DNA from 2 places in the uncultured Thermosynechococcus sp. genome. Region 1 is predicted to be linked to the other one. Evidence: predicted binding sites of a transcription regulator. Region 1 holds the regulator's gene; the other holds the start of a gene.

Region 1 (18,466 bases):
TCGGCAGCCACATCCACATAGAGGTGACACAGGCCATCGGCATGACCGAGCACAGGAATGCGGGTGTTGTTTTGGATATAGCGCACAAACTCATTGGAGCCACGCGGAATGATGAGATCCACCCATTGATCCAGACCCAACAGTTCAACCACTTCAGCGCGATCGGTGAGGAGGGCGATCGCCCCCGCGGGCACCGCCGATTTCTCCAGCCCCCTGTGAATAGCCTGCATAATTGCTTGGCAGGAGCAACGAGCCTCCTGTCCCCCCTTGAGAATGGCGCCGTTCCCCGATTTGATGGCCAAAGAAGCAATCTGCACCACTGCGTCGGGGCGCGCCTCAAAGATCACCCCCAGTACCCCTAAGGGGCAGGTGACCCGACTCAAAATTAAGCCGGTGTCCAATTCGCGATGGAGTTGGCGCTGCCCAAGGGGATCGGGGAGGGCTGCCACTTGACGCATCCCGGCGATCGCTGCTGCCAATTTACTGGGACTGAGTTCTAAGCGGGCATAGAGGGAAGGGTTGAGGTCATTGGCCTTGGCTTGCTCACAATCAGTTGCATTGGCTGCCAAAATCTCCTCCCTGGCGTCCTCAAGGGCACAGGCCACCTGTTCTAGCGCCTCATTGCGGGCAGAAGCACTCAGGGTGGCCAACACACGCGCCTGCGCATGAACTTCCTTGACCCGTTGCACAAGGGGAGACTCTGTCATAGGGGCTGTAATTCCAAAGACCGATAAAAACCTATTTAAGAGCAATCCTACGCCAAATTGTGCCGCACTTGTGGTAGGTTAACGGCAATTACGTTGCTCGCAGAATTGGCCAAAGACAGGTTCAGGAGGATCATGCGAATTCTATTTGTGGCTGCCGAGGCGGCACCGCTTGCGAAGGTGGGGGGCATGGGAGATGTGGTTGGCTCCCTGCCCAAAGTGTTACGCCGCATGGGGCATGATGTGCGCATTTTTTTGCCCTACTACGGCTTTTTGCCCGATAAGGTAGAGATTCCCAAGGAGCCCATCTGGATTGGCCATGCCATGTTTCAGACATTCCATGTCTATGAAACCGTCTTGCCGGGGTCGGATGTTCCCCTTTACCTTTTTGGCCATCCCTGCTTTAATCCCCGCCGCATCTACTATGGCGAAGATGAGGACTGGCGGTTCACTTTCTTTGCCAATGGGGCAGCAGAATTTGCTTGGAACTACTGGAAGCCCCAGATTATCCATTGCCACGATTGGCACACGGGGATGATCCCCGTCTGGATGCACCAAGACCCCGACATTACCACGGTGTTCACAATCCACAACTTGGCCTATCAGGGGCCTTGGCGGTGGCGTCTCGAGCAAATCACTTGGTGTCCGTGGTACATGCAGGGGCACAACACAATGGCGGCGGCACTGCAATATGCCGATCGCGTCAATACTGTTTCGCCCACCTACGCCGAACAAATTAAAACGCCCGAATATGGTGAGAAACTGGAGGGGCTGTTGTCGTTCATTAGTGGCAAGCTCTCGGGGATTCTCAACGGCATTGATACAGAGGTTTTTGATCCCAGTACCGATCGCGCCCTTGCCCAAAATTACACCGTGGATACCCTAGAGCGACGCAAGGCTAACAAAATTGCCCTGCAAGAGGAACTGGGACTAGAGGTGAACTCCGGTGCTTTCTTAGTGGGGATGGTTACCCGCTTGGTGGAGCAAAAGGGTCTAGACCTACTGATTCAGGTTTTGGATCGTTTTTTGGCTTACACCGATAGCCAGTTTGTGCTTTTGGGGACGGGCGATCGCTACTATGAAACCCAGATGTGGCAAATTGCCTCGCGGTTTCCGGGGCGCTGTAGTGTGCAGTTGCTCTACAGTGATGTGCTGTCACGGCGGATTTATGGGGGTGCCGATGCCTTCGCTATGCCGAGTCGGTTTGAACCCTGTGGTATTTCCCAAATGATTGCCCTGCGCTACGGCTGTGTGCCGATTGTACGCCGCACAGGGGGTCTGGTGGATACGGTCTCTCACCACGACCCAGAGAAACAGACGGGAACGGGCTACTGTTTTGATCGCTATGAACCCCTTGACTTCTATACCTGTCTGGTGCGGGCTTGGGAAGGCTATCGCTACAAACGGGAGTGGCACGCCCTTCAGCAGCGGGGTATGCGTGAGGACTTTAGCTGGACAAAATCAGCACTGGCCTATAATGCCCTCTATAACTCCATCTATGGGTTGCCGCCGGATGCAATGCCCAACCCTCATCCAACATTGGTACCGGCGATGGCCTAATAATGACCTCCTGATCATGAGGATCATGGCTGCGTAGGGTGTGGTTATTATTGCCTACGAGTACGTTGATCCCCTCTGGCGGGCGGTTGAAGATTAACCCCTAGGTACTGCCTGTCCACAGCTACGATACTGGCTGTAGCGGTTAAGTGGCCTCGGCTAAACGGTGGTGGAAGTGAGCGATCGCCCGCTTAACGAAGATCAACTGCTCCTCCTTGGAGTGAACTAGAAGGCCAAGGGCAGCCCAACTGCGCCCCTATAAACTGGCGGGAGAACGAGCGCAAGTTGAGACACAGCAGGCACAATCGCCCCCTTGGAATCTCTTGCAACTGGCAGTTACCTTGGGTCAGCCCCAATTCCAGTACCGGCTAGCGGCGGAGGAACGGTTCTATCTACGGGAGTTTTGCGTGCCATAGAGGTCACGAGCCGTTGCCCCAGGCTTAGTCTGTCCATCTGCAATTGATTGGGAAATCACCTATTGGCAATGCCCCTTAAGCACTTCCGGCATTCTCTGGGCAAAATTAGCCCTCGCAGCCGTTGCAGCACATCACTGCCGAAATGGGAACACTAGTTTATAGATTAAATCAAAATTAAATTAAAATAAATAAATAAAAACATCAATAAGAAATCACAGGTGTAAGGGGTTATGACGATTGAACTCAGCGATCGCCAAAAGAAAATTCTTGGCGCCACAATTAACCATTACATTGCCACGGCCGAACCCGTCGGCTCAAAGGCGATCGCCACGGAGTACAACCTGAACGTGAGTCCGGCCACAGTGCGCAATACCATGCTGCTCCTTGAAAAAAGCGGCCTGCTTTACCAGCCCCACACTTCCGCCGGACGGGTACCCTCCGATTCTGGCTACCGCGTTTATGTGGATGAATTGATCCAGCCTATTCCCGATGTGGCTCGCAAAGCCGAAAGTCTCTTGAGTGAGCGCCTCACTTCGGGACAGCAACGCCTTGAGGTCATTTTGCGCCAGGCGGCACAGTTGTTGTCGGACCTTAGTGGCTACATTACGCTAATTACACTCCCCAATCGCTTGGAGCGGCAGATTCGGGTAATTCAACTGGTGTCCTTAGAGCCGCAGCAGGTGATGGTCATCCTTGTTCTTGATACCTACGAAACCCAGTCGGCACTGATCCAATTGGATCAAGGGGAAGAAGACCCTGAGCTGCGGGAGCGCACCCTACAGGTATTGACAAACTTTCTCAATCACCAGTTACAGGGGCGATCGCTGGTGGAACTCAGCACCATTGACTGGCAAAAACTGGATTTAGAATTTCAGGCCTACAGTCAGCAGCTTCAGACCTTGCTACAACAATTGAGCGATCGCTATAGCCAGCAGGGGACTTCCTTTGTCATCACCGGCCTTGCTGATCTCCTCCAGCAGCCGGAATTTTCCCAAGTGGAGCAGGTGCAAATGCTGCTGCATCTTCTCGAAGACCAACAGGATCAACTGGCTCCTCTCATCAGTGCTGATAGCCAAGCCCCCTCGCAAGTGCAAATCCGCATTGGCAGTGAAAATGCCCTAGCGCCGATGCAGTCCTGTACATTGGTCTATTCCTGCTATTGCTATGGCAACTCCCCTGTGGGCAGTGTCGGTATTTTAGGGCCGACGCGGATGCCCTATGCCCGCATTATTCCGCTGGTGGCCACCGCCGCAGATTACCTGACAGAGCAAGTGAGTCGCCGCAGGTAGGGAAATCAAAACAGGAGACAAGCTCTGTGCACTTAACGGTTGGCTTTATCATGCAGAATAAACTATTGGGCTTCCCCAGTTGGAGATATTGCAATGCCTACACCCGCCCTGCTGGTTCTCGCCGATGGTTCAGTCTTTCGCGGTTTTTCCTTTGGAGCACCGGGGACAGCCATTGGCGAAGTGGTCTTTAATACGGGCATGACGGGTTATCAAGAAGTGCTCACTGACCCGAGCTATTGTGGTCAAATTGTGACATTCACTTACCCTGAGTTGGGCAATACGGGAATCACCCCTGAAGATGATGAATCCGATCGCCCCCAAGTGCGCGGTGCCGTCGCTCGTAATGTCTGTGATATTCCCAGTAACTGGCGATCCCAACAATCCTTGCCCGATTACCTCAAAGCCCATCGTATTCCCGCTATTTATGGAATTGACACCCGTGCTCTTACTCGCAAAATTCGCACCGCCGGTGCCATGAATGGCGGCATTTCCACTGAAATTCTTGATCCTGTTGAACTGCTGCAAAAAGTCCTTGCCGCTCCCAGCATGCAGGGGCAAAATCTAACCAAGGTGGTGACTACTCGCACCCCCTATGAATGGACAGAACCCACACCGCCCGCTTGGGAATTTCGTCCCCAAACCGCCACCGAAGAGCCACCCTTGACGGTGGTGGCCATTGACTTTGGCGTGAAGCGCAACATTCTTCGTCGCTTGGCCAGCTATGGCTGCCGTGTGATTGTCGTGCCGGCGGATACGCCAGCGGAAACAATTCTCAGCTATGACCCCGACGGCATTTTCCTCTCCAATGGCCCCGGTGATCCGGCGGCGGTGCAAGAGGGTATTGAAACAGTGCGCAAATTACTGGCCGCGCAGCGTCCTATGTTTGGCATTTGTCTGGGGCATCAGTTGTTGGGTCTCTCCCTAGGGGCGGAGACTTTTAAGCTCAAGTTTGGTCACCGGGGGTTGAACCAGCCCGCTGGCCTGACACAGGAAGTGGAAATTACCAGCCAAAACCACGGCTTTGCCATCACCGAAGAATCCCTTGCCCAAACTCCCGTTGAGATTACCCACTTTAACCTCAATGACCACACCGTTGCCGGTCTGAAGCACCAAACATTGCCGATTTTTTCGGTGCAGTATCACCCTGAAGCCAGTCCAGGCCCCCACGATGCTGATTATCTCTTTGGCGAGTTTGTGGCGCAAATGCGTGCCTATCGTCAACAACACCCCCGCAGCCAATGAAAGGGCGATCGCTCACCCCCTACTTTTTTCTTGCCCCTGCCCTAGGGTTGCTGACACTGACGGTCTTTTGGCCGGCGCTACAGGCCTTTTTCCTCAGTTTCAGCCGCTATGAAACCGATCTACTGACTCCGCCCGTATGGGTGGGAGGGGGCAATTTTGTGCAGTTGTGGCGCGATGGCGTCTTCTGGAAAACGTTGGCCAACACTTTCCTCTATCTGGTTGTTGTGGTGCCGATTCTGGCGATCGCCCCTCTGCTGCTGGCAATTTTGGTCAATCAACCCCTGCGGGGCATCCACTGGTTTCGGGCAGCTTATTACAGTCCGGTGATTGTCTCCATGGTCGTGGCGGGGATTGCTTGGCGCTGGCTCTATGCCCCCAATGGTCTGCTGAACCAACTGGTGCAGGGTCTGCATCTGCGGGATAGCCCAATCCCTTGGCTGACGAGTCCCCACCTCGCCCTCTTTAGTGTCATGGCCGTCACCGTCTGGAAAGGCTTGGGCTACTACATGGTGATTTATTTGGCAGGATTGCAGGGGATTAGTCGTGAACTCTACGAAGCAGCCGCACTGGATGGCAGTGAGGGATGGCAACAACATTGGGATATTACATTGCCCTTGATGCGCCCCTACATTTTCTTAGTGAGCATTCTCTCGGCCATCTCTGCCACTAAGGTCTTTGAAGAGGTCTATGTAATGACCCAAGGGGGGCCACTCAATAGCTCCAAGACTATTGTTTATTACATCTACGAGAATGCCTTTCAGCGTTTGGAAATTAACTACGCTTGCACGATGGGACTGGTTTTATTCCTGTTTATTCTGGGGTTGTCCCTTTTGAATCTCAAGTTTGGCCGCCAAGTGGAAATGCCCCTTAGTTGAGCACCTGCATGCGTTGAATTAGCCACTGATCTCCGCGCCGAATCAAGGTGTAAATGACGCGGTAGGGATCGCTGTAGGAAATGTCATTGCGCAGTGCCCCCTGTTCATAGAAACGGGCATCCTCGTGAATCTCCGCTACGACCTCTGCGCGATCGCTCCCTTGGGGACGTATTGCCTTCACTTCTAGGGTCTTCAGGGTATAGACCCAATGGCTGCCCTCGGACTTCAATCCCTGTGCCCGCGATCGCCAGCGGCTCAGCTCTGGCTCCGCCAAAATCGTTGCCAGTTTGTCCATTTCAAACCCCGTCCCAAGGGCTTGGGCTTTAATTTGCTGCCAGGTACGAAGGCGATCGCGCGCCATCTCAGGTGTTAACGTTGTCGCCAATGTCGTTGGTGGTGGTGTAGGCGTTGCCACAGATGTAGGCGTGGGTCTCAGCGGTGGCAGTGGAGAGGGGGGAGCTTCAGGAGTGGAGGTTGGCCAATAGACCTTTGCTAAGGCTCCTAATCCCACAAGCACAACTCCTACCCCTGCCCAAAACCACCTCCGGTGTTTTTTGCGCTGACTCCTTGGAATGCCGCACCGTTTATGGGGACGGCGTTGGGGTGCCACTGAGCCGGTGACGGTGGAAGAAGAGGTAGAAGGCGATGCAGAAACCCCTTGACCCAGCTCGGTGTGATACTCCAAAGGCAAGGTTTCTGCTGTAAAGGAAACGGGAGGCGGCACAGCCACTGCTGGTTTGATCACGTCAGAACGTATCCCAGTGCCGGTGTTAGGTGACTCAGCAGCAAGGGAGTCGTCACTCAGCGCTTCTAAGTAGGTTTGGATATTGGGGTCGCCAAAGTAAGCATCCAAGGCCACGGGTGTTTCCCCCAAGTCCCGAAAGGCAGGGTAAATTTCCTCCCGTAGCCATTGCTCTGTGTAGTAGTAGAGTCCCGGCAGCAGATCGCTGGAGTCACCGGAATAACTGCGGATAAGGGCTAAACTCTGCTGATCTTGGGATTTGTCCAACGCTGCCAATGCCGCAGCAGGTTGTCCCAGTAGGAGTAAACAACTGGCCAGTTCAAGGTAGATGTCTTGATTGGGCAGCAGCCGCTCTAGTAAATCCCTAGCGCGGCGAATATAGCTGGGTTGAAGTTCCTGCATCCCCCGCGCCACCAGTGCATGGACTGCAAGGTAGGTCGCCACTGCCGAGGGACGCCGTGATTCCCGTTCAAAGAGTTCCTGTTGCTCTGCTACGGTGAGATGGCTGCGCAGTTGCAGAATAAATTTCAGAAAATCCTCAACCCCTAGGCCAGAGTGATCCTCATGGCGCCCTTCAATACCCCCGCGATCGCTGAGCATCTGCCGCAGTAATAGAATACCCCGCTGCCGATTGACACTATCGGATAAAGGCAGGGCCAGTAGCTCGAGAATGCGATAGGGACGCAGCCGATTGAGTTCCGTCTGCAACTGCTCTTGGAGTTCAGGAAAGAGGGTTGCCCGCTGTAGCACTCCCAGACCGGCTTCTAGATGAGAGGCAGCTGCTTCGTAGGACTGCCGCTGCCATTCTTCGCGTCCCAATTCCAGATAGGCTAAAGCCACAGTCAGGGTAATGTCGGCAACAGTGGCTGAGGGAATGTAGGGATGGCTGAGATCTAGGGGGCCTCTTTTAAGAAACTGTTCCCCCAGTTTGACCACTTCAGAGTAGTTGCCCAGTTCATAGAGGAGTAGGAGCGCCCCTGAGAATTGCTGATCCCTAATTTCAAGCTGGGGAGCTGTGGCATCGGCCTCCAACTGGGCAATCAAATCATCGGAATCAATGACACGGCAGTGGCGATCGTAGGTGTGGCGCTGCTCCGGCTCTCGCAAAACCGCATAGGCTTGCTCGATGAGTTCACGGCGGGCGGCAACAGTGGCGGGAGAGTGCTGATGGCTGGGGAGTTGCAACAACCGCTCTTGAAATGCCTGTTCAATCTGCTCCGGTGTTGCCTGAATCGGCACACCCAGCACTTGGTAATAGTCGAGGGGAATGCGCACCTGAACCCAAACCTCTATGGATAAACCTGTTCATCAACGACAATGCTTTGTCTTTTCAACCAGAACAGGGAACCACCGCCAACCATTCCTTTGTCTTAGGCATGACCCTGCATAGTCTTCCTAAAGAAAAGGAAGCATCAAGCGTTCTAAGGTATCACAATTTTTGCCCATAGTCGGCGTTTGAGGCTGTATTCAGCTTGTTCTTAACCCCGTACTTTTGCCGTAAAGCCAGAGGCCTTAAATTGCTCTAGTTGTAAAGGTGTTGGTTGGTTGTAGGGCACACTAATGCGAATCTCAAAATCGCTAATCCCCGGTGGGATCACGTCAATTGTGCCGACCCGTGTGCGGTTTTGCAATACTGGATTGCCATTGGCATCGTAGATACGGCCAAAGACATCGGCATCCACCACCGTTTTGCCGGATTTATTCTCTGCTTTGCCGGTAATTAGGTAGCAGTTGGCCTTGAGGGTCGTTCCCCCTGAGGTCACTGAACCCTCGCCAATTTCCGGTGGACATTCATGGTAACTCAGGTCAAAAAGCCGCACCGGAATGGTGGCGATCGCCGGCAGCGTTGCGATACTTGACCAGCATAGGATACTCAAAAGCAAACCCACGACGCCGCGACGCAGATACCGCACAAACCAATTTGCACTCATGGTCATCGCTCAGCACGCAAGTACGTCCCCATTATCCCACAGTCATTAGAATCCATAGATCTACAGTGCCCAGTAACAGCGTCAAAACGGCCAAAATAGTGTACATCCAAGGCTGAGCAAGGGGCTTAATCATGTCTGTGGGTAATCCCGTATGGGCTTCAATGGCACGCATCATTTGGGCAAAGCCTGCAACCCGCATGGGGAGAAGGTATCTCTGACCCCCAGAAGTTACAAGGTAATACACCAAGCCCCCTTGGCTGGTGCTGCGGGGCTGTAGTCCTTGAATCTCTGACCAAGTCAGTTGCCACTGCCGCCGCAGAAAAGGCGGAACCCAGCGGGGATAGGTGATCCGAATTCCTTGGGCGTCGAGTTCCACCCGCTGACTCAGGGCACCCCAGAGCAAAAGACCCCCACAGGCGATCGCCCCCCATAGGAACCAGGGTGAAACAGGGGCAGCCGTCTGCACTGCCAAAAAGGGTAGAGGAAGGGTGAGTGCCCCATAGAGAGCCATCAGTGTTCCAGAAATCAGCGGCGAGGTTTTGAAGCGCAGGGGTTCACTCATGGTCGTTGCCTAGTTACTGCCTAAAGGATTGATCATCGTCCATCAATAGAATAACCAAGTGGCAAAGGCATATTTAGTACCCTGCACCACGGGCAAGGCGGCATGGGGATGGGTGTAGTAGGCAGGGCAGGAAAGACCACCACATCCCCCGTCCGTGGCGTGACCTTTACCCCTTGGCGATCGAAATAGGTTTCTCCCCCCTGAAAATCCTCATTGAGATAGCCCACCAGACTCACATCCCGCGTCGGGATACCTTGCGCCAGCTCCATTTGCCGACTGGCCAGCAGGAGGTTGTCCACATGGCGGCGATAGCCCTCGCCGACTCGATAGCGCAGGATCGAAAAGTTCTCAATTGCAGGAAAGCGAATCCCATAGTGCTGGTAGAGGACGATTTGAATCGTTTGTGTGGCTTGGAGAAGGATCTGCCGCATCGTGGCCTGTCGGGGGTCTTGGGGGTCAAAGCGCAGGACGCCGCCGCCGCGCACTGAGTGATCAACCGTCCCCATGAGAATTTGCGCCTCCTCAAACCCCACCTTCTCAGCCGTAGCAATCACCTGCTGACACTGCTGTGCCGGAATCAAACGCTGAAAAAGGAGAATCTCACCCCCCAAGTCAAGAATTTGTAATGGCGTAGCACTCATAGAGCAAAGATTGTTGCTCTCTCTACTGTAGGTCTAGGGGAGGCGCAGTTGCACGGGGACTTCACTTTGAACCCTGCCACTGACAATCACCTCTTGGCGATCCAGCCACCCTTTTGCCCGCTGTCCCTGAACTTGAATGCGGGGATTGCTCTGGCGGTAAAAGACGCCGCCCTGGGCTTCCACTTCCTGTTGGGGAATCCGCCAAACCAGTTGAGCGGTGCGCAGATGGGCATTAGGGCGCTGGATTTCCACTTGACCGCTGGCTTCCACCCGTTCTTGGGGAATCCACCAATTGAGTCGCTGGGCGCGCAGTTGCGCCTGCTGGGGTTGACTATTAATCTGGGCATTGTCAAAAATGGCGCGGTTTTCAGCAATCAGGAGAACACCGCGGTTGGCTTGGCCTTGAATGCCTTGGCTGGGGTATTGTACCCGCAGGGGGCGATCGCTCACCAACTGCTGCTGCGGAATCCGCCAGCGCACCATTTCCCCCTCAACCCGCAGGGCAGGGTTGGGAAGTTGCACCTGTACTCCCCCTTCTAGGGTGACCACTTGATCGCTAATTGACCAGATTACCCTTTGGGCTTGGAGCCGTTGCCCTTGGCGATCGCCCCCTACACCCACGACCGTAACCCCTCCTTGACCCATGCCCCCGGCCAACAGCCGATTGGGCTGCTGCTGCCACACCAGACTCTCCGTATGCAGCCGCAAATCCTTAGCGTCTTGGGCCGGCGAGGTCACCTGAACCCTCTTGAGGGCACGCAGTTCTTGACGTTGATTATCCGCTTCCAGGCGCTGGGCGGTAACGCTGACTTGGGGATAGCGGGCTTGCAGGTTTTTCTGGGCAATGAGTACCCCGCGATTCCCCTGCCAGACAAATTGATCGGCAATAATCGTCCCCTTTTGCCGCAAATCGGTGACCGTGGTGCGGCCTTCGATCCAAAGTTGACCCTCCCGCTCGCGTACATTCACCGCCTTGGCCTGCACCTTATAGGCGGGCTTACCCTCTGCTTTTAGCTCACCGCTAAGGTTTTGAATCTGTAACTGCCGGCGATCGGCATCGCGATAGCGTGCTTCCGCCGCTTGCAGTAACCAGAGGAGTTCACCCCTTGCATTGGTTTGCCGCAGTGTTAAATTTTGCAGCTTTACCTCACCTGTGACTTCTGGTTCTGGTGATGGCTCCTCACCCACCCATTGATCTACCCAGCCGCAGCCTGTCAAGGCCAGCAAAAGGCACAGGAGGAGGGCAGTTCTAGGCAGAGGCATTGTGATCTAGATTCTCTAGAGTCTTTGCTGAATCATCCGCAGCAGTGGCCTCTTTCCTTTCGGAGGTCTCTTGTTCCCAGTGAGGGGTAACAATGGGGGGTGGCGTTAAGCTACCGCTGGCGGGGCGGTAGGTGTAAGTAGAGCGGGGCGCTTTTTGGATTTCTTCACGGATGCTTTCAAGATCAATGTAGCGATCGGCAACGTTAATCAGGCTATCGCTAGTCATCGATCGCAAGCTCACCACCTCCACCCGTGCCCCTCGGTAACTGACGGCATCCACTGCATAGGCCAAATCTCCATCCCCACTGACCAAGATGGCGGTGTCATAGCAGCCCACCAGCGCCATCATATCCACGGCAATTTCCACATCCAGGTTCGCCTTTTTTGAGCCATCGGGCAGTTGGACGAGTTCCTTGGAGACCACGCGGTAGCCGTTGCGGCGCATCCACAGCAGAAACCCCTGCTGTTTTTCATTGGTGGGGTCAACACCGGTGTAAAAGAAGGAACGAAAGAGCCGAGAGCCTTGGGTCAAGTGGCAGAGGAGTTTTGAATAGTCAATTTCAATGCCCAGTTGCAGTGCTGCGTAGAAGAGGTTGGAGCCATCAATAAAGATGGCAACGCGCCCGCGATTTTGTAGCACCTGTTCTGGGGTGTAAATGACTGAAGACGAAGAGGTAACCATGTAGAAATCATCTCAAAAAAAGTGTGTTATCGAAATACAAAGTCATACCTCTAGCGTATCGCGCGTCAAGGAGAATCGGTGACGGTTGGGGGGACGGGAAGCTTTTGGAAAATTGGCTCTGGATTGGCCAAAGGCTGCAGGGCAGGGAGAACACCCCACCGAGCCTGGCGATCGCCCAAAAGGTCTGGGGCAACAACGGCTGCGTTAAGTTCAATAGTATAGCCCAACTGCCGATAGATTGCCTCACTCAGTTGGGGGATAATCGGCGCTAGCACATAGGCCACAAGGCGCACCGACTCCAGTACAGAGTAAAGAATTTCAGCAACAGCTTCGGTTTCTCCCGCCTTGTAGCGTTTCCACGGTGCCTCCTCATCGAGGAACTTATTGCCTGCCCGCGCTAAGGTCAGGGCCTGTTGGCACACCTCATGGAAGGCCAGTTGCCGATAGCTTTGAGCATAGATTTGGCTAAGGTGCTCTGCCAGTTGCCGCAGCGGCTGCTCTTGAGGAATGGCAGTTCCTTGGACATTGGGCACTTGTCCCCCTGTGTATTTCCAGGCCATTTTCAGGGTGCGATTGAGCAAATTCCCCAAATCATTGGCCAGATCCGCATTGAGAATATTGACAAAGCGGGTCTCACTAAAGTCCCCATCGCGGCCAAACTCCACCTCTTTCATAAAGTAGTAGCGCACTGCATCGGCACCATACTGCGCTACCAAAGCAAAGGGATCAAGGGTATTCCCCAGACTTTTGCCCATTTTCTGACCATCCTTGGTAAGAAAGCCATGGACAAAGATCTGCTCTGGTAGGGGCAAGCCCGCTGACATTAACATGGCCGGCCAAGAAATTGCATGGAAGCGCAGAATATCCTTACCGATAATGTGAAGGTTAATCGGCCACCACCGCCTGAGGGCATTGGCCAAGGTAGGCTCTTCATCGGGTTCTAGAAGCGCCGTGACATAGCCCAAGAGGGCATCAAACCAGACGTAGAGGGTCTGTTCTGGATCTATGGGTACGGGAAACCCCCAAGCCAAGTTTACCCGCGAAATGGAAAAGTCCTGAAGCCCCCGCTCAATAAAACTCAGTACCTCATTGCGGCGACTGGGGGGCTGGACAAAGTCGGGATGGGTTGCGTAGTAATCTAGGAGAGCCTGCTGGTACTTCGAGAGGCGGAAGAAATAGTTGCGCTCATCTCGCCATTCCACTGTCCGATTCACATGGATTGGGCAGCGCTTGCCCTCCAGCAACTCCCGCTCGTCTTTGAATTCCTCGCACTCAACACAGTACCACCCCTGCTGCTGCCCGAGGTAGATGTCGCCGCTGTCCCACACCCGCTGAAAAAACTCGCTGACAATGGCTTGATGTCGCGGACTGGTGGTGCGGCTAAAGACATCGTAGCGGATATTGAGTTGTTGCCAGAGGGATTGAAACCCAGCGGCAATCTCGTCGCAGTGGGCTTGGGGACTCACCCCCCGCTGTTGAGCGGTGCGTTCAATTTTCTGGCCATGCTCATCGGTACCAGTAATGAACCGCACTTGGTAGCCCTGCAAACGGTAAAAGCGAGCCAGTACATCGGCAGCAATGGTGGTGTAGGCACTGCCAATGTGGGGAAGGGCATTGACGTAGTACAGGGGGGTGGTCAGTGAAAAGTGCGGTGACAAGCGACAATTCTCCCTACGGGGTCAAACAAAGGGCGTTATTTATCGTTATTTATCTATAGTGCCATCGCCGACGGCCTGCAGGCGATCGCCCACCGCCAAATCCACCCAAGGACTGAAGGGGCCTTCCTGTTCCCTGCCGTTGGCCGCTAAGTCACTGTGGCACAGGTACAGGCGATCGCTCACCCGTGAGCACAGATCCACCAGTAAATGCTCCAGACGTTCTGACTCCAATTGCCATACCCGTGCACTGGGACTTGCTGCCCCCCGCCGCAAAAAGAGGGGTGCCTGCCAGAGACATTGCAAGCCACCATCCTGCCAACGCGGACTCCCCGCATCCAGCCAAAAATGCCAGCGATGGGCCAGTCGGGCACTGCGATATTGAAATGTTGTTGCTAGTAAGACCCCTTGGGGTTGCCACAGGAGTGGGGCCGGATTCGCTGTCACGGTGCCCTGCCGCAGTAGGGAGATCCATTCCCGGAGTCGCTCAGCGATTGGCGTGGCTCGGTATTCCGCCAGGTGGTCATAAACTTGCCAGTAGGTAGCTATGCTCTCTAGGAGGGATCGCAAAGGGGCTAGTTCACTGGCCGTTAGGTTCTGGGGCCGGATGTAGCGTTGGATCGCCGCCTCAAGCACATAGGCCGGAAATTGCCGGCCATCAAGACCACCTAACCAATTGCAGAACTGGTTATAGGCTTCGGTGGCGCGATAGCCAAAGCGATCCCAATGACCATAGCAGGTGGTCGGCAGCAGTTTGGGTTGTCGGGGATCGGGTTGAAAGCAGTAGTTAGCCAATAGGCCGGCGCGCACGGGATCAATGTCGCGCGGCTGAAAAATCGTCAGCATTTCCGCAACGGCAGTTGCCTCTAGGCCAACCCCAATGTCCTCATAGACAAAACTTAGGAGAGTTAAAAGGGCACGCACCAAGGGAGATTGAATCAGTGGCCGTTGTTCATTCCAGATGACAAGGGGAATGCCGCGCTTTTTTAGCTCAGTGCTGAGGACATAGCGGGCAACGCTATCTAAACCGGGGGCAAGGATGGCAATCTCTGTTGGCTGTATAATTCCCCTGTGAATAGCTCCGGCAATTGTCTCAACAACCTCCTGTAACAGCTGCATCCGCGAGGTGGTCTGGATGGCCTCAATTGTTGTCGGCAATGTGGATTGGGGGGTTTTGAGCAGTTCCTGAATTGAAGACCGGAGATCGGCCGTGTCAAAAATTGTGTTTCTGCAGGCGGGCAGATCAATTACCTTAGCCTGTTGTTTCAGGCCCAGGAAGGCATCGGGATCGGCACCGAGACCCAGACGCACCGCACCGATGGGTTGATGGGTCAGGACAATCTTGATCCCCTGCTGGTTGAAGTGTTCGATCAAATCTGCCATCACCGCTGGATAGTTATGGGTATTGTCAGCAAAAAGACACTGAAACCGTTGTTTTAAGGAGGCTTGGTATTGCGGATGGTTGAGAAGAACATGGCCAAATAGGGCAGCGGTGATGCCGTAGGTGAGCAGACTATGTTCAGTACACCAAGCTTGCCATTGGTCTAAGGCACTCGCGATCGCCTCCACCGTTTCTGAGGGAAGGTCAAGCTGATGATCTCTCATCAATTGGGGCAAGTCATCAAGGCGGAGGCGGGCAAAGGCAGCCAATTGAAAAATATCCAGCAGGTGCCGGGTGGCGCGATTGCGATTCTCACTGAGGGGGGCAAGGGTGCTCTTCTCTAGCCAGGGCTGCCACAGCCGCTGTGCCCAGAGCAATTCCGTTTCCGGCTTAAGATGCACAGGGAGACGGGAAGCAACGGCCTGAGCTTGAACCAGCAACGGCCAAAAAAGTTCCACCTCATCCTGCATGAACCCCAAGGGGGTGGCAATGTAGGGTGTATAGCCACTGCCCAACTGCCGTTCAATTTCCTTCTGAATTGCTTGGCGGCCTTCTACTGTATCCGTCAAAAAAAGAAGCGATTCCTGCCCTAGGGTCAACGCGGCGGGTGTGCCTTGGGCTTGCTCAATCCACTGGCCAAAACGTTGAACCAATGCATAGGTTTTGCCGCTGCGACTACCGCCGCTGATCCACTGCAACACTGCCGGCTAAGTCCGCAAAGTCAATTTGCTACGATGCTATCTATCCTATCGGTTTATTTGCTTCTGCGGTAGCCGTTGAGAATAACTGCAATGTCCGGCAATCCCTTTATTCGCCTCAGAGACTGGATCAAGCGAGCACAACAGTGGTATCTCACAACTCCCAACCGCGCCCTGCAGGAAGCCTACGAAGCTGCGCTGAAAATCCGAGAAATTGAAATAGAGCACTTTGACGGTCAACCCATTAGCCCCCTCAATTTGCCCGTGGGAGAAGTTTCCAGCTATTTCGAGATAGAGCTGAAGCGACTCCTGAAAACCATTCGCCTGCGGATGGCAGAGTTCCGCGCCAGTCGGCAAATTTTGCCCCTTGTGCCCCCCCAGCGTTTGCCCACTCCCCCGGCTGACAGGGTTAGCACTGCCGTGGAGACCTATTCGGTGACCACCCCAGTAACCAGCGCCACTGAGGAACCCAGCGTCTATGAAAAGCTGCGCGTCATTGATGCCACCCTCAACCGCTATAAACGGCAGCGAGAAAAGGAACTCAATGCCCTTGCCCGTCCTAGTCTCAGTCGTCAAGACCCTCAACAACGCCAGCAGGCGGCAGCCCTAGATAAAATCGAAGAAAATTCTCTATATTTATCAGAATATATTAGTGATGACCTCACCAATGATTCCAAGCTTGACAGTAGCAGCTTTATTCCTCGCTCTATTTTGCGCACCGCCGATCGCTTTCGCCGTGAGCTAAACTCTGATGAAACCACTGAAGCTGAGGTCCTTCGTGATTTTCGCACCTCTAAACTGCGCACCCGTCTTGCCGTTCGCTTCATGCTGCTGCTGGTGATTCTGCCCCTGTTGACGCAGCAAATTTCCAAAGCACTGATTGTTAGTCCTCTGGTAAACCACTTTAAGGCGGTGGGTCAGATTGAACGCATCATTAACTCTCAACTGGAGGACAATATTCTGGATGAACTGGCTCGCTTTGAAAACAAAATTCGCTTTGAAAGTCTGGTGAGCAATGTGCCGGTTTCTGCAGAGGAAATCCAAGCCCGCATCCGCGAAAAGGCGATTGAGCTATCCACAGAATACCAAAAGGAACTGATTGAACCGCTGAAAAATATCCTCTCCGATACGCTGGGATTTGCCGTCTTTTTGACGCTGGTCTTTACGGGTCAACGACAATTGGCGATTGTCAAAGCTTTCTTGGATGAGGTTGTCTATGGCCTTAGCGATAGTGCTAAAGCCTTTATCATCATTCTATTCACCGATGTGTTTGTGGGATTCCACTCCCCCCATGGTTGGGAAGTGCTGGTTAACAATGCCCTAGAGCACTTTGGATTTCCCCGCAATGAGGATTTTATCAATATGTTTATTGCCACGTTTCCGGTGATGTTGGATACGGTGTTTAAGTATTGGATTTTCCGTTATCTCAACCAGATTTCCCCATCGGCAGTGGCTACTTACAAGAATATGAACGAATAGTTAGGCATGGTGGACGGGTTGCAGAATGGGACAAATGGTGTCCGCTGAGGGGTAAGGGGGCGATCGCCAGCCCGATAGGAGACCTTGCAATTCCTGCTGCAGAAGGTGCAACTGCTGAATTTGTGCCTCAATGGCAGCCAACTTCTCCTCTAGCTTTTCCTTGATGTGGTCACAGGGAACTTCCCCGCGATCGTACACCTCAAGACAGGCTTTGATGTCGCTGAGGCTCAGGCCAAGGGACTGGGCACGTTTAATGAAACTGAGGCGGGCAAAGACATCCTTGCCAAAGAGACGATACCCACCGCTTGTGCGGCCCACTGTGCGCAACAGTCCCAATTCCGCGTAGTAGCGAATGGTCTTAACGGGGAGACCACTGCCGTGGGCAACGGTACCAATCAAATAGGCGGCTGCATGCATGGGCGTTCTTCCAAGGGTAGGACAAAACGTTGGTGAGAGAGGGGCGCCCCCTAATCTCAATTTTCTGCCCCCACGACCCCGATCGCCCCTTTCGGAAATTCAACCCTTTGCGTTATGATAAAAAACTACGCGGATGTGGCGGAATTGGTATACGCGCACGTTTGAGGGGCGTGTGGCTTTGCCTTGCGAGTTCGAGTCTCGCCATCCGCATCTTCTCTATGGGTGAATGTGAACTTGGAAATCCAAGCCGCAAGGGGAATAATGGTAGGGTCGCTGAGGAGCAAGCTCACCATTGGCGGCACTTTGACGATAAAGTTAAGTCAAGGAGGGCAAGGGGCACAACAATCAGGAAGCCCAGCAGAATTTTTGCCTGTGTTGTTATGGATCGATACCCTTGAGCGACTCATCAATTGACTGTCTCCACCTCTCGGGAATTCGCTACTACGGCTATACGGGCGCCCTACCGGAGGAACAAATTCTCGGCCAGTGGTTTGAGATTGATATTAAGCTCTGGTTTGATATGGCACAAGCGGCGGCCGGCGATCGCCTTGAGGATACCCTTGACTATCGCCCCCTGTTGCAGGCGATTGAGCAGCTCATGCAGCGGGAGCGCTTTCAGCTCCTTGAGACCCTCGCAGCAGCGATTATGAACCTTTGCCTTGCCCCCCCTCAAGTGCAACGGGCAGCGGTACGCGTCACAAAAGTTGCCCCGCCGGTGCCCAACTTTACGGGTCAAATTAGTGTTGAAATGGTACGCTCCCATGCCAAATCGCCTTAGCCAGTGCCAAAGTCTTTACCTGCGCAAGCATGCCGAAAACCCCATTGACTGGTGGCCGTGGTGTGATGAAGCCCTTGCCAAAGCCGCTGCCGAGGATCGGGTGATTTTTCTCTCGATTGGCTATTCCAGTTGCCACTGGTGCACCGTTATGGAG
Region 2 (13,026 bases), on a different contig from region 1:
CAACCATGGCCGCAGATCCAGGGGCGATCGCCCCCATTGTCGTGAACACGAATAAAGCAGCAGCCTTGGGGGCGTCACTGCAACGGTGGTTTCCGCACTCTATTGGCAAGCCTGACCTTTCGATGATTATCAACGGTATTCTTGCAGGACTGGTGGCGATTACGGCGCCCTGTGCCTTTGTTACCCTTGAAAGTGCGACCTTGCTTGGCATTATTGTTGGTACGGTTATTACTTTTTCGGTAGTGGCAAGCAACCAGCTAAAAATTGATGCCCCCGTGGCAGCGATTTCTGTGCACCTCGTTAATGGTATCTGGGGTACTCTAGCGGTAGGTCTCTTTGCCGATGGTTCAGGGCGCTTTCATGAAGCTGGGGAGGGATCTCTGAAGGCATTACTCTGGAGTGGTGACTTTACCGTTGCCCTTAGTACAGCAGTGTGTCTACTCCTGAACGCCCCTATTGGCATCCGCGTTTCCCCCAAAGAGGAAATCGAGGGGCTGGATATTGGCGAGCATGGCATGGCAGCCTATACCGGCTTCCTTTTCCGCGAAGAAGTCAAAGGATTTGTGGATTTGCTAAAACGGATGTCCGGCAGTGGTTGCTCTTAGGGTAGGCTTAACACTCGTATTGGCATTGGGAGCCTTGCTGGTTCTCAGCCCCTTTCTAGTGGTGCTCTGTACGTCGGGCTGGCCACCGGGAACCTTGCCCACCCAACTGTTGCCCCCTCAAGGCTGGACATGGCAAAGCTATCAAGCGGCATGGCAGCAGGGACACTTTATCTTGGCTTTTGTCAACTCCACCTTTGTGGCTTTGGCGGTGACGGCGCTTCAGTTGGTGACCTCAGCCTTAGCAGGTTACGCCCTTGCGCGGCTTTCGTTTCCGGGACAACGCTTCATTCTGCTGCTGATATTGGCGACGCTGGTCATCCCCTTTCAACTCTTGGTTATCCCAATTTTTCTCATCCTCAAGGCGGCTCATCTCATCAATACCTATGGGGCTTTGATTTTACCTACTGCCGCCAATGGCTTTGGCGTGTTTTTAATGCGGCAGTTTTTTCTCACGCTACCCGTTGCCCTTGAGGAAGCAGCACTTTTGGATGGGGCAACTCGGTGGCAAGTGCTCTGGCATATCCTCTTGCCCCTGAGCCGACCGGCCTTGGTGACGCTGTTTATCTTTACCTTTATTGGGGAGTGGAATGATCTCTTTAAGCCCTTGGTCTTTACCACCAAACCAGAACTGATGACGGTGCAGCTTTCCCTAGCCAATTTTCAGGAGCAGTTCACCAACGATTGGCCGTTGATGATGGCGGCGGCGGTGATTGCCACCGTACCGGTGATGATTTTGTTTATTTTGGGTCAGCGGCAACTCATTCGTGGCATTGCTACTACGGGGCTAAAAAGCTAAAGCTCCGTTCGGAAAACCGTACTGCAACAGGAGTTGCGATCGCCAACTGTCTCTCGCTACATTAGCACTCGAAGGGTGAGAGTGCTAAACCATTGCCAGTCAAGCTCTTACCCCCCAGAGACTGCGCGATTAGCCGTGCAGTGAGTATATCAATCCATACTCTTACAAGTGGGAGAACAGTACGCTATGGCACCCGTATCTCTAAGCGTTTCAACTGTGAAGCCTTTGGGCGATCGCATTTTTGTCAAAGTCAGCGAAAGTGAAGAACGCACCGCAGGGGGCATCCTGCTGCCCGACAACGCCCGTGAAAAACCCCAAGTGGGCGAAGTGACCGCCGTAGGTCCCGGTAAACTCACTGAAGACGGCAAGCGTCAGCCGATGGATGTGAAAGTGGGGGACAAAGTGCTGTACTCCAAATATGCCGGTACCGAAGTGAAACTGGCGGGCGAAGACTACGTTCTCCTCTCGGAAAAAGACATCTTGGCCATTGTTGGCTAGGTCGCTGACTCCCTTTCATTCCTGTGCGATTTTTCATCACTGTTGAACGATTGAGGTAGGAAACACATATGGCGAAGCGCATTATCTACAACGAAAATGCTCGTCGTGCCCTGGAAAAAGGGATGGACATTTTGGCTGAATCCGTGGCCGTGACCCTAGGTCCGAAAGGGCGGAACGTGGTTCTGGAGAAAAAATTTGGTGCGCCGCAAATTGTCAACGACGGTGTTACCATTGCCAAAGAAATTGAACTGGAAGATCACATTGAAAACACGGGTGTAGCTCTCATCCGTCAAGCCGCCTCGAAAACCAATGATGCTGCCGGCGACGGTACCACTACGGCGACGGTGCTGGCCCATGCCATGGTGAAAGAAGGGTTGCGCAACGTTGCCGCCGGTGCGAACCCCATTGCCCTGAAACGGGGGATTGACAAAGCCACCCAGTTCCTTGTCGAAAAAATTGCTGAACATGCCCGTCCTGTGGAAGATTCCAAAGCCATTGCCCAAGTGGCTGCCATTTCCGCGGGGAACGATGAAGAAGTGGGTCGGATGATTGCCGATGCCATGGACAAAGTGGGTAAAGAAGGCGTGATCTCCCTCGAAGAGGGCAAATCCATGACCACCGAACTGGAGGTCACCGAGGGGATGCGCTTTGACAAGGGGTATATCTCCCCCTACTTTGCCACCGATACCGAGCGCATGGAAGCGGTGCTCGATGAACCCTTCGTGCTGGTCACCGACAAGAAAATTACCTTGGTTCAAGACTTGGTGCCGATCCTCGAACAAGTGGCTCGCGCCGGTAAACCCTTGGTGATCATTGCCGAAGACATCGAGAAAGAGGCTCTAGCGACCCTGGTGGTCAACCGTCTGCGCGGTGTCTTGAGTGTGGCTGCGGTGAAAGCTCCCGGCTTTGGCGATCGCCGTAAAGCGATGCTCGAAGATATTGCCGTCCTCACCGGGGGTCAAGTGATCACCGAAGATGCGGGTCTGAAGCTGGAAAATGCCAAGCTGGATATGCTGGGGAAAGCTCGCCGCATCACAATCACCAAAGATCACACCACGATTGTGGCGGAAGGCAATGAAAAAGCCGTCAAAGCTCGCTGCGAGCAAATCCGTCGCCAAATCGAGGAAACCGACTCCAGCTACGACAAAGAAAAACTGCAAGAGCGGTTGGCCAAACTGGCCGGTGGTGTGGCGGTGATTAAAGTGGGTGCCGCTACCGAAACCGAGATGAAAGATCGCAAACTCCGTCTGGAAGATGCGATTAACGCTACCAAAGCTGCCGTTGAAGAGGGGATTGTCCCCGGTGGTGGTACCACCTTGGTGCACCTTGCTCCTGAGCTGAGCAACTGGGCCGCCGAGCACCTGACGGGTGAAGAACTGATTGGTGCCAACATTGTTGAGCGTGCCCTTAGCGCTCCTTTGCGTCGCATTGCCGAAAACGCCGGGCAAAATGGTGCCATCATTGTCGAACGGGTTAAGGAAAAACCCTTCGATGTGGGGTATGATGCCGCCAAAGATGAATATGTCAACATGTTTGATGCCGGTATTGTTGACCCTGCTAAAGTCACCCGCTCGGCTCTGCAGAATGCGGCCTCCATTGCCGGTATGGTGCTGACCACCGAGTGCATCATCGTTGACAAGCCCGAACCCAAAGAAAACAATCCTGCGGGCGCCGGTGCCGGCATGGGCGGTGACTTCGACTACTAAGCCCAACCCGTCGTAACCTAAGTCGCACTCAAAGCGGGGAGCCTATACCCCGCTTTTTTTATTTGGTGTCTCCAAAAGGGTCTGGCAGCATTGCTATAATAGCCCTCAATGTAACGTTTTTTAACATTTGCACTTTTGCAGCATGGGCGATCCAGTCCCGACGGGTGAAATTCGCATTCGGGGTGCACGACAACACAATCTAAAAAACATTGACCTCGATCTGCCCCGCGATCGCCTGATTGTGATGACGGGGGTTTCGGGGTCGGGCAAGTCCTCCCTTGCCTTTGACACCATTTTTGCTGAAGGCCAGCGCCGCTACGTAGAGTCCCTCAGCGCCTATGCTCGCCAATTTCTCGGCCAGTTGGATAAGCCCGATGTGGATGCCATTGAGGGGCTGAGTCCGGCCATTGCCATTGATCAAAAGTCCGCTTCCCACAATCCCCGCTCAACTGTGGGAACAGTTACGGAAATCTACGACTACTTGCGGCTCCTCTATGGCCGTGCAGGTGAACCCCACTGTCCCCATTGCGATCGCTCGATTCGCCCGCAGACCGTTGATGAGATGGTGGATCAGGTCATGCAGTTACCGCTGCAAACGCGGTTTCAGATCCTTGCTCCTGTGGTCAAGGGCAAAAAGGGCAGCCACAAAAAGCTGCTATCGAGTCTGGCCGGTGAAGGCTTTGTGCGCGTGCGCATTGATGGTGAGGTGCGCGACCTCAGTGAGGCTATTGAACTGGATAAAAACCAGGCTCACACCATTGAGATTGTGGTGGATCGCCTTGTGCTGAAGCCGGGGATTGAGGAACGCTTAGCCGATTCCCTGCGAACGGCGTTGCACCACGCCAACGGTACAGCCATGATCAGTGTCGTGCCCCGTGAAGCTGAGGCGGAGGAGCAAACACTCCTGTTTTCAGAGAATTTCGCCTGCCCTGAGCATGGGGCAGTGATGGATGAGCTATCCCCGCGGCTGTTTTCCTTTAACTCCCCCTATGGTGCCTGTTCAGAGTGTCATGGCCTGGGCTACCTACGCAAATTTAGCCCGGAGTTGATTGTCCCCAATCCTGAACTCCCCGTCTATCTGGCGATCGCCCCTTGGGCAGAGAAGGAACATGACTACTACCTTGCCCTACTTTGCGGCGTTGCCGAGGCCTTTGGCTTTGACATCAACACCCCTTGGTACCGCCTCACAGAATTACAGCGGGAAATTATTCTCTACGGCACCGACGCCCCGATTCGCATCCCCGCCGATTCCCGCTATCGCAAACGGGACTACTACCGCCAATTTCAAGGGGTGATCCCCATTTTGGAGCGGCAGTACCGCGAGACCACCTCCGAGACCTACCGCCAAAAGCTAGAAGAATACCAAGTCAACCAAACCTGCCCCGCCTGTGGTGGGCAACGCCTCAAACCGGCTGCTCTGGCGGTACGCTTGGGGCAGTATCGCATTACCGATCTCACGAGTGTTTCAATTCGCGAGTGCTTGGCACGAATTCAATCGCTACAGCTAAGCCGGCGACAACAGCAAATCGCTGAACTGGCCCTGCGGGAAGTGACGGCGCGGTTGCAATTTCTAATTGATGTAGGGCTGGATTACCTGACGCTGGACCGCAGTGCAGCTACCCTCTCTGGCGGCGAAGCCCAGCGCATTCGCTTGGCCACCCAAATTGGCTCTGGCCTGACCGGCGTGCTCTATGTCCTCGATGAACCGAGTATTGGCCTACATCAGCGGGATAACGATCGCCTGCTGAAAACACTCTTTCGCCTGCGGGACTTGGGGAATACGCTAATTGTGGTCGAACACGATGAGGACACAATCCGCGCTGCCGATCACATTGTGGATATTGGCCCAGGCGCAGGGGTGCATGGCGGTCAGATTGTGGCCCAGGGCAACTTAGAGGCAATTCTCAACCATCCTGACTCCCTGACGGGCGCCTATCTATCGGGACGCAAGCGCATTGAAACCCCCAGCGATCGCCGAGCCGGCAATGGCCAGTCCCTTGTTCTCAAAAACGTCTCCCGCAACAATCTCAAAAACATCACCGTAGAAATTCCCCTTGGCAAGCTGGTGTGTCTGACGGGGGTCTCAGGATCGGGCAAATCCACCCTGATGCACGAAGTGCTCTACCCTGCGCTTCAACACCATCTGGGTCAGCCTGTGCCCCTGCCGAAGGAACTGGGGGGCATTGAAGGCTTGAACGCCATTGATAAGGTGATTGTCATTGACCAGTCTCCCATTGGCCGCACCCCCCGCTCGAACCCTGCCACCTACATTGGGGTTTTTGACGTGATCCGTGAGGTCTTTAGCCAAACCGTTGAGGCCAAGGCACGGGGCTATAAACCAGGACAATTTTCCTTCAACATTAAGGGTGGTCGCTGTGAAGCCTGTGCAGGTCAAGGGGTGAATGTAATTGAGATGAACTTTCTGCCCAATGTCTATGTCCGGTGCGAGGTGTGCAAGGGGACACGCTACAACCGCGATACGCTGCAGGTGAAGTACAAGGGCTGCTCAATTGCCGATGTTTTAGAGATGACCGCCGAGACGGCGCTGACTTTTTTTGCAAATATCCCCAAGGCGGTAAGCAAGCTGCAAACCCTCGTGGATGTGGGCTTAGGGTATTTGAAACTGGGGCAAACGGCACCCACACTCTCTGGCGGTGAAGCGCAACGCTTAAAATTGGCAGCTGAATTGTCGCGCCGCGCAACGGGCAAAACACTCTACCTCATTGATGAGCCGACCACAGGACTGTCTTTTTACGATGTCCACAAACTCCTCGATGTGTTGCAGCGGCTGGTGGACAAGGGCAACTCGGTTCTGGTCATTGAACACAATCTCGATGTGATTCGCTGTGCCGATTGGATTATTGATCTAGGGCCAGAGGGGGGCGATCGCGGGGGAAATGTAGTTGCCGTCGGTACCCCTGAAGCGGTGGCACTGATGCCCCAATCCTACACAGGGCAGTATCTCGCCAAGGTCTTAAATCGCACCGCTCCCAAGTGACAGGAGTAGAATACTGATTGCTCTGCCCTGCGGTGTGCTATGCCAACGATGACCCTCTCCATTTCCTGTCCCGATCAGCGGGGGCTGGTGGCCAAATTGGCACAGTTTGTCTATCGCTACAACGGGAACATTGTCCATGCCGACCACCACACCGATACCGTTGCGGGCATTTTTCTCTCGCGCCTGGAGTGGGAACTGGAGGGTTTTGAGATTCCCCGCGATCAAATTGCCACGACATTCATTAACTATGCCCAGCGGGAAAAGGTCTTTGCCAGTTGGGCGGGGGTGCACTGGCAGTTGCGGGCGTCGGATATTCCCTATCGCCTGGCCATTTGGGTGAGCCGCCAAGATCATTGCCTCTGGGATCTGCTGCTGCGACAGCGGGCGGGGGATCTCTTTGCCGAAATTCCCCTAGTTATCAGTAACCATGAGCATTTGCGTCCCATTGCCGAGCAGTTTGGCATTGACTTTCACTATATTCCCGTGACCCCAGAAACCAAGCCCCTCGCGGAAGCCAAAGAACTACAACTTCTCAGGGACTACAAGATTGATTTGGTGGTGCTGGCCAAGTATATGCAGGTGCTCAGTGCTGAATTTATTGAAGCCTTTCCCCAAGTGATTAACATTCACCATTCATTTTTGCCTGCCTTTGCGGGAGCCAATCCCTACCACCGTGCCTATGAGCGGGGGGTGAAAATCATCGGCGCCACTGCCCACTATGCCACAGCAGACTTGGATGAAGGGCCAATTATTGAGCAGGCGGTTGTGCCTGTGAGTCATCGCGATACGGTGGCGGATCTGATTCGCAAGGGCAAGGATTTGGAGCGGGTGGTGTTGGCGCGGGCAGTGCAGCTGCATTTACAAAATCGGATTCTCGTGTACGGCAATCGCACCGTAGTGTTTACCTAGGGGCTGATGGGAACTGGCTACACCATTGCCGCAGATAGTCACACCCCCCTCTATTAGCAGGTATAATCAAAGGATATTCTGCCCCTGCGGTTTCACTGACTATGCCCTTCGAGATCAATCACGGCTTGGGTCGCTTTAACTCTCAACGAGATCTCCATGCTGCCCTGGGGGTTCCATTGTCGGCAACACCAGGGGAAATTCGCAAGCGATATCTGAAAATTGCAAAGACACTGCACCCCGATAGCCGTGATGATGAAGCGGGTAGAAAAATCGCCAGTGATTTGCTCTCCAAGTTTGTGAATCCTGCCTATGAGGTGCTGTCCCAAGAAAAAGAGCGGGAAGAATACCAAGTCATTTTGCGCTTGCTCGAAAAGCAACTGCTAACGGCCAACATTGTGCCAACGCCCACCTTTGATTTGGCCCAGGAAGTCTTTAACGCTGCCAATGTTGAAGAGGCCTATCAAAAGGCCCTCAATACCCTTGCCCAAGATCAATACACAGACTTAAACAATGCCCTTAAGATTAGTGAACAAATTAGCGAACTCAATTTAATCTATCTGTGGCGATCGGCGGGAGGTAAAGCAACAGCAGCAGCACCTACAGTTTCTGCGCCTGCGCCGCAACCTAAACCAGAGGATACTCAGGTGCGTGCAACCTCAGCAACAACACCGCCCGCAGAGACTTCAAAAACAGGGCAACTTACAGAGCCATACTTGCGACGGGCAGAGGAACTTTTGAATAAAGGGATTTATCTGGAGGCCATCAAAGAACTGAAGGATGCCCTGAAGATTGACCCCCGCAGTGCCCGCTGCAATGCTCTACTAGGCAAGGTGTACCTAAAACAAGGCTCCTTGAGTATGGCCAGAATTCACTTTAATCAAGCCCTGAAGCTCAATCCTCAAGAGGTGACGGCAATACAGGGACTCGAAGAAATTAACAAGAGGGAGCGCAAAGCACAGCAACAGCAAAAAAATCCTGAGCCGCCCAAGCCAGAGAAAAAGAGAGCTTCCTTCTTTGGTCTTTTTGGGAAAAAGTAATTCACTATGGTGTATCAACCCGCCTGTGGTGCCCGCGATATTTTACCCCTGGATGTGGCACGGCAACGGTGGCTAGAGCAACGCCTAGAGCGCGTCTTTCAAAGCTGGGGCTACCAAGAAATTATCACACCCACAATCGAGACCCTAGCAACCCTGACGGCGGGGGGTACTGTCCATCCAGAAACGGTCATTCAAGTACAGGGGAGCAGTGGTGAACCCTTGGGATTGCGGCCCGAATTAACGGCTTCGATCGCCCGCGCCGCCGTGACTCGTATGGCAGGAAGGCAACTGCCCCAAAGGCTCTATTACAAAGCCAATGTCTTTCGGCGAACGACGGCTACACACTTGGGCAACCAGCAGGAATTTTTCCAAGCAGGGGTGGAGCTAATAGGGGCAACAGGTTTAGCGGCGGATGCCGAAATTCTCTGGCTGGTGCAGGAGTGCCTTGGGGCCTTAGCGGTTGAGGAGGCCTATCTGTTGGTGGGGGATGCCCACCTAACGCAACAGTTGCTCGGTACCTTTCCGGCGGAATTGCAAAAAATTGTACGCCAATGCTTGGCCAATTTAGACCGCGTGAGTTTGCAGGCTCTAAGCCCCCCTTGGGGCGATCGCGCCCTTGCCCTGTTTGATCTGCGGGGTACCCCGCAGGAAGTGGGGGAGCGCTTGGCACGGTGGTCTGAGGTGGCAGGGGTCGCCGATCGCTTTGCAGAACTTCAACAGTTGCTGGGCTTGGTGGCCAAATCCTTCTCTATTACTCTTGATCTCAGCCTTGTGCAGTCCTTTGATTACTACACGGGAATTATCTTTGAGGTCTTGATTCCCACGGAAACGGAACTGCGGTTGGTGGCTCAAGGGGGACGCTATGATCAACTGCTCAGTATTTACCATCCCGACGGTGTCTCTGTGCCGGGGATTGGTTTTGTCTTTAATGTGGAGGCGCTTCTTCAGGCGATCGCTATTCCCTCAGCTGCCCTATTAGCCCCCCGCAGTCAATGGCTTGTGGTTCCCCGCACACCCAACGCCCTCGCCGCCGCCCTACACCATGCTCAAACGCTGCGCCTAGATGGTTCTACCCGCGTGGAGTTGTCACTCCTTGATCTGACCCCCGAGCAAATCCGCGCCTATGCCCGCGATCGCCAGATTCCCTATATTGCTTGGATTGAGACGGATGCGCCACCGCAGATTGAAGCCCTCGGTGATGGGGCAACCCATTTGCAGATTCAGAGTGTCTAGGCCATGTTAACGATTGCCCTACCCAAAGGCGCCCTGCTTAAGGACAGTATTGCTTACTTCCAACAGGTGGGCTTGAACTTTGAGGCACTCCTAGAGCCAGGGAATCGCCAACTCCAAGTGCTTTCTCAGGATGGTCGTGCCCGCGCCCTTTTAGTCCGTGCCCAAGATGTTCCCGTCTATGTGCAGTATGGCCAAGCGCAGTTGGGGATTGTCGGCTATGATGTGTTGCGGGAAAAAAATCCCCACGTCGCCAAACTGGCGGATCTGGGTTTTGGTCAATGTCGGCTGTCGGTGGCCGTCAAAGCCTCTAGCCCCTACCGCAGTGCCCGCGATTTGCCCCCCCATTGCCGCGTGGCCTCAAAGTTTGTCCGCTGCGCCGATGCCTTTTTCCAGCAGCTAGATTTGCCTGTGGATATCGTGCCTCTCTATGGTTCGGTAGAACTGGGGCCAATTACGGGTATGGCAGAGGCGATTGTGGATTTGGTGTCAACGGGGCGCACCCTCAAGGAAAACGGCCTTGTGGAGTTAGAGCAAATCTTCACCAGCACAGCCTACTTAATTGCCCACCCCCGCAGCTATCGCCTTAACCTCAATGGTCTTGGAAACTACGTTCCGCAGTTAACAGGGGCGATCGCCTGATTACTTTTGCCCATGCACAAACATCGCTGGCAGGGGTTCGCTCACAGACCCCCGACAGTTACTATTGGCGCGATTGAGTTCCTGAACCTTTTGGTGTGCCCGCTGCCATGCCTCGACAAAACGGCTAACACGAATGGGGTCAATGGGTTGTTCAATTTGACCGTTGCGCTTCAGGGAACTAGCAACAATGACGCCGTTGACGTAGGGCACTAACTGCTCAACATTGTCCCAAGAGGCACCACTGCCGATAAAGAGGGGCTGTCCCTTGGCTGCACTGGCAGCGACCGATAGATCTTCCTCGGCGGGCGGGTGTCCCGTTGCCCAACCGGAGAGAATCACCCCATCAGCAAGTCCCCGCTCAAAGGTGTCCCGCACCGCAGCGGCGAGGTTCGGACTGTGGAGGGGCTGGGCATGCTTCACCATCACATCGGCGAAAATTTTGATGTCTTGCCCCAGTTCGCGGCGGTAGCGCAGCAGTTGGTGGGCTTGACCTTCAATAATGCCCTGATCCGTGGCCATTACCCCGGTGAGCACATTGACACGGATAAATTGTGCCCCGGTACAGGCCGCGATCGCCAGACCACTGAAAGCATCATTGCGCAGCACATTCAGGCCAATGGGCAAGGCCACCAGATTCTTTAACCGCTGCACCACCAAGGTCATAGCACTGACAACGGCTGCATCCACCCGATCTTTAGTGAAGGGGGCGTCAAAGAAATTCTCAACAATGATGGCATTGGCTCCCCCTGAAGCAAGGGCTGTGGCTTCCTGTTCTGCGCGGTCAATAACCGCCTTGAGGCTCCCTCCCCAACGGGCGGAGGTGGGCAAGGGAAGGAGGTGGACAACACCAATGACTGGGGTTGCAGTGTGAAAGAGCGTTCGGAGATCCACAGCGATTTCGGCGATAGGTGAACAGTGCAGGTATAACAGGAGGAGTGAAAGGCACTCTACACAAGCGCAATGGCAGAATGCACTGACTTAAGTTTAAGTATATCCCCGTCTGACCCCCCCCTCGCTGCGATCGCCCTCGGAAGCAACCTGGGTGAGCCATTGCGGCAACTGCGCTCGGCCGTCCAAATGCTTGCCCAAACGGCGGGGATTGATGTCCTAGCCTACTCGCCGTGGTATTACACAGTCCCTGTAGGGCCGCCCCAGCCGAACTACTGGAATGGTTGCCTCATTGCCCGAGTACAACTGTCCCCTTGGGCACTTTTGAAAACCCTGCAGAGGATTGAGGTGCAGTTTGGCCGCCAACGCCAAGAGCATTGGGGTGCCCGTACCCTTGATCTTGATCTGCTGCTCTACGGCGATCGCGTGATCACCACCGCCGAACTCACCCTGCCCCATCCCCGCCTGGCAGAACGCCCCTTTGTCCTTGCCCCCTTAGCGGCGATCGCCCCCCACTGGCGACATCCAGTTTTAGGTGAAACCATCCAGACTCTGCGGCAGCAAGTGGGGGATGTGGGGATTATTGCCGTTCTTTCTGACGATGCTGGCGAAACCATGTGTGCAACTGTTGCCGACAGGCAGCCGCCTGAACGCCGCTGATGACCTGGAGTCGGTGGAACGCCGCCGGACTCTGCGGCAGTTGCAGTACCGAGTCAATCGCCCCTGCTTTCGGGTCAGCCGTTCCATAGATAAGGGTATGGATGCGGGCTTGAATAATTGCCCCCGCACACATTGGGCAAGGCTCCAGCGTAACATAGAGGCGACAGCCGGTTAAATACCAAGTCCCCAAGCGCTGCCCCGCCCGCCGCAAAGCAATGATTTCCGCATGGGCAGTGGGGTCATGATCCCGCTGACGGCGGTTTTCGCCGGTGGCAATGAGTTCATTTTCAGCACTGACAATCACCGCCCCCACGGGCACTTCGTCGGCAGCTCCTGCCTGCGCTGCAAGGGCGATCGCCTGCTGCATCCAAAAGTCATGGATTTCTGTTTCCGATAAGGGGAGAATGTCCAGCCTCGCACTCCTGTTGCCGCAGCGGCTATGGTACTATTTTTTCAGCACTCTTGCGATCGCTAAATTCTTTGGGAAAACACCATGATTGATGCTTTGGTTTTGATTGCGAAACTGCCAGAAGCCTACGCCATTTTTGATCCCCTTGTGGATGTGCTGCCGGTCATTCCCGTCCTCTTTTTGGCTTTGGCCTTTGTTTGGCAAGCAGCTGTTGGCTTTCGTTAAAAACCGCTCTGGTTCAAATTCCGCCATTGACATGCCCCGTTGGTTTCAGCGGGGTTCTTCGTGGTTTTTGGATGCTTTTCCTCTATGGCAGGTCACAGTAAGTGGGCAAATATTAAACGGCAAAAAGCGCGGGTAGATGCCCAAAAGGGGAAGATCTTTGCACGGCTATCGAGGGCAATCATTATTGCTGCCCGTCATGGGGGAGGCGATCCAGCAGGTAACTTTCAACTGCGCAGTGCCATTGAGAAGGCTAAAGCCGCAGGAATTCCCAGCGAAAATATCGAGCGAGCGATCGCCAAGGGCACCGGTACCCTCGATAGCGAGGGACCCCTTGAAGAGATTCGCTACGAAGGCTATGGCCCCGGTGGGGTTGCCTTCTTAATTGAGGCTCTCACGGACAATCGCAACCGCACCGCCGCAGAT

Evidence for each region. Region 1 encodes HrcA, which represses chaperone genes, less so after heat shock. Its sites were predicted from a motif close to TTAGCACTCNNANNNTNNGAGTGCTAA; they were not measured.
Region 2: the regulator HrcA is predicted to act here: its motif matches at 1,463-1,489, upstream of groES (co-chaperone GroES).

What each region holds. Positions count from the first base shown of each region.
Region 1 covers NZ_CALGOG010000070.1:39,558-58,023, forward strand. The annotation lists gene Q0711_RS08530 (glutamate-5-semialdehyde dehydrogenase) at 1-707, opposite strand, end outside; gene glgA (glycogen synthase GlgA) at 840-2,264, shown strand; gene hrcA (heat-inducible transcriptional repressor HrcA) at 2,908-3,966, shown strand; gene carA (glutamine-hydrolyzing carbamoyl-phosphate synthase small subunit) at 4,060-5,208, shown strand; gene Q0711_RS08550 (sugar ABC transporter permease) at 5,205-6,083, shown strand; gene Q0711_RS08555 (IMS domain-containing protein) at 6,076-8,100, opposite strand; gene Q0711_RS08560 (hypothetical protein) at 8,304-8,762, opposite strand; gene Q0711_RS08565 (hypothetical protein) at 8,788-9,318, opposite strand; gene Q0711_RS08570 (2OG-Fe(II) oxygenase) at 9,351-9,959, opposite strand; gene lptC (LPS export ABC transporter periplasmic protein LptC) at 9,993-11,222, opposite strand; gene Q0711_RS08580 (NYN domain-containing protein) at 11,209-11,904, opposite strand; gene metG (methionine--tRNA ligase) at 11,970-13,562, opposite strand; gene Q0711_RS08590 (hypothetical protein) at 13,608-15,641, opposite strand; gene pxcA (proton extrusion protein PcxA) at 15,723-17,117, shown strand; gene Q0711_RS08600 (MerR family DNA-binding protein) at 17,118-17,534, opposite strand; tRNA gene Q0711_RS08605 (tRNA-Leu) at 17,664-17,744, shown strand; gene folB (dihydroneopterin aldolase) at 17,929-18,312, shown strand; gene Q0711_RS08615 (thioredoxin domain-containing protein) at 18,296-18,466, shown strand, end outside.
Region 2 covers NZ_CALGOG010000088.1:668-13,693, reverse strand. The annotation lists gene Q0711_RS10380 (hypothetical protein) at 1-605, shown strand, start outside; gene Q0711_RS10375 (carbohydrate ABC transporter permease) at 592-1,401, shown strand; gene groES (co-chaperone GroES) at 1,588-1,899, shown strand; gene groL (chaperonin GroEL) at 1,968-3,605, shown strand; gene uvrA (excinuclease ABC subunit UvrA) at 3,748-6,603, shown strand; gene purU (formyltetrahydrofolate deformylase) at 6,643-7,512, shown strand; gene Q0711_RS10350 (DnaJ domain-containing protein) at 7,614-8,549, shown strand; gene Q0711_RS10345 (ATP phosphoribosyltransferase regulatory subunit) at 8,556-9,782, shown strand; gene hisG (ATP phosphoribosyltransferase) at 9,786-10,421, shown strand; gene btpA (photosystem I biogenesis protein BtpA) at 10,422-11,312, opposite strand; gene folK (2-amino-4-hydroxy-6-hydroxymethyldihydropteridine diphosphokinase) at 11,382-11,969, shown strand; gene tadA (tRNA adenosine(34) deaminase TadA) at 11,890-12,381, opposite strand; gene Q0711_RS10320 (photosystem II reaction center protein K) at 12,466-12,603, shown strand; gene Q0711_RS10315 (YebC/PmpR family DNA-binding transcriptional regulator) at 12,688-13,026, shown strand, end outside.